2 regions of the Paenibacillus sp. SEL1 genome follow, and region 2 is predicted to be linked to the other one. Evidence: a T-box and tRNA genes for the amino acid it is inferred to sense, from the RefSeq annotation. Region 2 holds a T-box; the other holds one or more tRNA genes.
What was found. The T-box of region 2 lies ahead of ileS (isoleucine--tRNA ligase). A T-box ahead of a tRNA ligase gene usually reads a tRNA of that ligase, here a tRNA-Ile.
Positions count from the first base shown of each region.

Region 1 (2,174 bases), 2.4 Mb from region 2:
AGGACTTGAACCCCCAACCTACTGATTACAAGTCAGTTGCTCTACCAGTTGAGCTACACCGGCACATTACTCATTTCCCACTTGAAAGGTGGCTCGGGACGGAATCGAACCGCCGACACGAGGATTTTCAGTCCTCTGCTCTACCGACTGAGCTACCGAGCCATATTTTTTTATTACTACATCATATAATCCGCACTTTATATGCCAATTATATATGAAGTTAAAATGGCGGAACTGACGGGATTCGAACCCGCGATCTCCTGCGTGACAGGCAGGCATGTTAGGCCTCTACACCACAGTTCCAGAGGCATTTCCAACAGGAAATTAATTGCGGGGGTAGGATTTGAACCTACGACCTTCGGGTTATGAGCCCGACGAGCTACCGAACTGCTCCACCCCGCGACATTAAAAGGCATTTCTCAAATTTTCTTATGGTGGAGGCTGAGGGGCTCGAACCCCCGACCCTCTGCTTGTAAGGCAGATGCTCTCCCAGCTGAGCTAAGCCTCCATAATATGACCCGTAGGGGATTCGAACCCCTGTTACCTCCGTGAAAGGGAGGTGTCTTAACCCCTTGACCAACGGGCCTTGCAAAATAAGTTCTGGTTTCAATAAATTTATGGCGGAGAGAGAGGGATTCGAACCCTCGCACCACTTTCGCAGTCTAACCCCTTAGCAGAGGGTCCCCTTATAGCCACTTGGGTATCTCTCCGAGTAGCGGCAGAGGGGATCGAACCCCCGACCTCACGGGTATGAACCGTACGCTCTAGCCAGCTGAGCTACGCCGCCACCTTATATATAAAATTCAGAAATATTCAAAACATGGCTCCCCGAACAGGACTCGAACCTGTGACAACTCGATTAACAGTCGAGTGCTCTACCAACTGAGCTATCAGGGAATATTGGTGGAGCCAAGCGGGATCGAACCGCTGACCTCCTGCGTGCAAGGCAGGCGCTCTCCCAGCTGAGCTATGGCCCCAATCTTTTTGTTATTCTGGAAGTGGTGGGCCTTAGTGGACTCGAACCACCGACCTCACCCTTATCAGGGGTGCGCTCTAACCAGCTGAGCTAAAGGCCCTAACATGCAAAACTTCATTATCCTTTGAAGGATATCGCTTGGCGACGTCCTACTCTCCCAGGACCCTGCGGTCCAAGTACCATCGGCGCTGGAGGGCTTAACGGTCGTGTTCGGGATGGGTACGTGTGGAACCCCTCCGCTATCGCCACCAAACATGAATTTGCTGTGCAAATTCTACATTCAAGGTTACACCCTGAAAACTGGATCCGAAACTCATTTGCGTTTTATCTTAGGATAAGCCCTCGACCGATTAGTATTGGTCAGCTCCATGCATTACTGCACTTCCACCCCCAACCTATCTACCTCGTCGTCTTCAAGGGGTCTTACATACTGGGAAATCTCATCTTGAGGGGGGCTTCACGCTTAGATGCTTTCAGCGCTTATCCCTTCCGTACATAGCTACCCAGCGGTGCTCCTGGCGGAACAACTGGTACACCAGCGGTACGTCCATCCCGGTCCTCTCGTACTAAGGACAGCTCCTCTCAAATTTCCTACGCCCACGACAGATAGGGACCGAACTGTCTCACGACGTTCTGAACCCAGCTCGCGTACCGCTTTAATGGGCGAACAGCCCAACCCTTGGGACCTACTTCAGCCCCAGGATGCGATGAGCCGACATCGAGGTGCCAAACCTCCCCGTCGATGTGGACTCTTGGGGGAGATAAGCCTGTTATCCCCAGGGTAGCTTTTATCCGTTGAGCGATGGCCCTTCCATGCGGTACCACCGGATCACTAAGCCCGACTTTCGTCCCTGCTCGACTTGTAGGTCTCGCAGTCAAGCTCCCTTCTGCCTTTGCACTCTTCGAATGATTTCCAACCATTCTGAGGGAACCTTGGGGCGCCTCCGTTACTCTTTAGGAGGCGACCGCCCCAGTCAAACTGCCCACCTGACACTGTCCTCGTACCGGATCACGGTACCAAGTTAGAACCTAGATACGATCAGGGTGGTATCCCAAGGATGCCTCTCTTCAAGCTGGCGCTCAAAGTTCTACGGCTCCCACCTATCCTGTACAGATCGTACCCAAATTCAATATCAAGCTGCAGTAAAGCTCCATGGGGTCTTTCCGTCTTGTCGCGGGTAACCTGCATCTTCACAGG
Region 1 covers NZ_CM137723.1:2,409,720-2,411,893, reverse strand. Annotated here, with positions in the region: tRNA gene ACYCSE_RS11025 (tRNA-Thr) at 1-63, opposite strand, end outside; tRNA gene ACYCSE_RS11020 (tRNA-Phe) at 90-162, opposite strand; tRNA gene ACYCSE_RS11015 (tRNA-Asp) at 227-303, opposite strand; tRNA gene ACYCSE_RS11010 (tRNA-Met) at 329-402, opposite strand; tRNA gene ACYCSE_RS11005 (tRNA-Val) at 433-508, opposite strand; tRNA gene ACYCSE_RS11000 (tRNA-Glu) at 515-586, opposite strand; tRNA gene ACYCSE_RS10995 (tRNA-Ser) at 619-710, opposite strand; tRNA gene ACYCSE_RS10990 (tRNA-Met) at 714-787, opposite strand; tRNA gene ACYCSE_RS10985 (tRNA-Asn) at 822-897, opposite strand; tRNA gene ACYCSE_RS10980 (tRNA-Ala) at 902-977, opposite strand; tRNA gene ACYCSE_RS10975 (tRNA-Ile) at 1,000-1,076, opposite strand; rRNA gene rrf (5S ribosomal RNA) at 1,113-1,229, opposite strand; rRNA gene ACYCSE_RS10965 (23S ribosomal RNA) at 1,307-2,174, opposite strand, start outside.
Region 1: it encodes a tRNA-Ile, which carries the amino acid that the T-box ahead of ileS (isoleucine--tRNA ligase) is inferred to sense. The anticodon was not compared.

Region 2 (2,174 bases):
TGAAGCATTGTCCAAATCCCGCAAGATTGCGTTGGAGGTTGAAGAACTGAAGAAGCAGGCATCGATTTACCGAGCACGGTTTCGTACACTGGTGGAAGCACAGCTTGACTTGTTAAGCCAAGACGGCTGGGAAGCACTTGAAAACCGGGAACGCGAAGTACTGGAGCGCGAGCGTGAGATGAAAGAAATTTACTAATTTCATTTCTGACAAGCTTTTATCAGGCTTAGTTAGGGTTGACTTTTATCTTTAAACAGGCTATAACTGTAAATACTATACTGAATTCAATGATTATCCGTCTGTCGGCTGATGATTGTTATTCAAGGCAACGATGTTGCTGATTTCGATGAATTTAACATGTTTAATTCGTTGATGGGAACGAGTACGTCATGATTTGTCCCTCAGAGAGTTGGCCTTCCGGTGCAAGCCAACGTTCAGAACATGACCGAAGATCCTCCCGGAGAAGTGAGCTGAAGCGCTTAAGATTTATGGCGTGTGTAAGCAATCACCGTTTGCCATGCGTTATAATGGCGCCCTGCTGTAGTTGAGTGGGGCTCAGAGAGCCGTGATGAGACTGTATTTTTAATGGTCTGTTTTTACGGAATCAGGGTGGTAACGCGAGCACAGTCTCGTCCCTTTATAGGGATGGGGCTTTTTTTGTTGCTTTTTTTAGGAAATGCTAGAGAAATCACTGATGAGCAGAGAGGGAGTATGACAGTATGAACAGAGTGGATGTTAAAGAAAAAGCACGGTCTCGTGACCTACGCATCCTGAGCAAATGGAAGCAGGAGGACACATTCCGTAAATCCATCACAAATCGTGAAGGAAAGCCAAATTTTGTGTTTTATGAAGGCCCACCAACAGCTAACGGTAAACCGCATATCGGTCACGTGCTGGGCCGTGTAATTAAGGATTTCGTCGGTCGCTATCAGACAATGAAGGGATACCGCGTCGTACGTAAGGCAGGCTGGGACACGCATGGCTTGCCGGTAGAATTGGGTGTACAAAAGCAGCTGGGAATCTCCCACAAACCTGAAATTGAAGAATACGGTGTTGAAAAGTTTATTAAAAAATGTAAGGCGAGCGTGTTTGAGTATGAGCAACAATGGCGTGATTTAACCGAAGCAATCGGATATTGGACAGACCTCGATAACCCGTACATTACATTGGATAATAACTATATCGAGAGTGTATGGAACATTTTGGCGACGATTCATGAAAAAGATCTGCTGTATCGTGGTCATCGTGTGAGTCCATATTGCCCGGATTGTCAAACGACGCTAAGTTCTCATGAAGTAGCGCAGGGCTACAAAGATGTGAAGGATCTGAGCGCCACGGCCAAATTCAAGCTGCATAGCAGTGGTGAATATGTACTGGCTTGGACGACAACGCCTTGGACCTTGCCGAGTCACGTGGCGCTCGCCGTCAACCCTGAACTGGAATATGCACGTGTGAAGCAGGAAGACGGTGTATACATCGTTGCTAAAAATCTGGTTGAGGACGTAATTAAAGGCGATCATGAAGTGATTGGCACGCTATCCGGTTCAGAACTGGTTGGCCAAACGTATACCCCGCCATTTACGTATTTTCAGGTTGAGAAGGGTAATCAGATTCTGGGTGCGAAGTTCGTAACAGACTCCAGCGGTACAGGTATCGTTCATATGGCTCCAGCGCATGGTGAGGATGATTACCGGGTATGCCGTGAAAATGGTGTTGAATTCATCAACGTAGTGGATCTTCAAGGTAACTATGTAGAGGAAATCACTGATTTTGCAGGCCGTTTTGTGAAAGACTGTGATGTGGATATTGTTAAAATGCTGTCCGAAAAAGGTTTGCTGTACAGCAAGGAAAAATACGAGCATAGCTATCCGTTCTGCTGGCGCTGCGATACTCCATTATTGTACTATGCTATGGACAGCTGGTTTATCAAAACAACTGCGATCAAGGATCAATTGATTGCCAACAACAGCGAAGTCGAATGGTACCCGGGTCATATACGTGAAGGACGTTTCGGCAAGTTCTTGGAAGAACTGGTGGATTGGAACATCAGTCGCGATCGTTATTGGGGTACACCACTGAACATCTGGGTTTGTGAGGAAACTGGAGAACAGTTCGCTCCGCATAGTATTGCTGAGTTGAGGGAACGTGCGATCGGCGACGTACCAGCGGATATCGA
Region 2 covers NZ_CM137723.1:23,629-25,802, reverse strand. Annotated here, with positions in the region: gene ACYCSE_RS00120 (DivIVA domain-containing protein) at 1-196, shown strand, start outside; T-box leader at 359-638, shown strand; gene ileS (isoleucine--tRNA ligase) at 718-2,174, shown strand, end outside.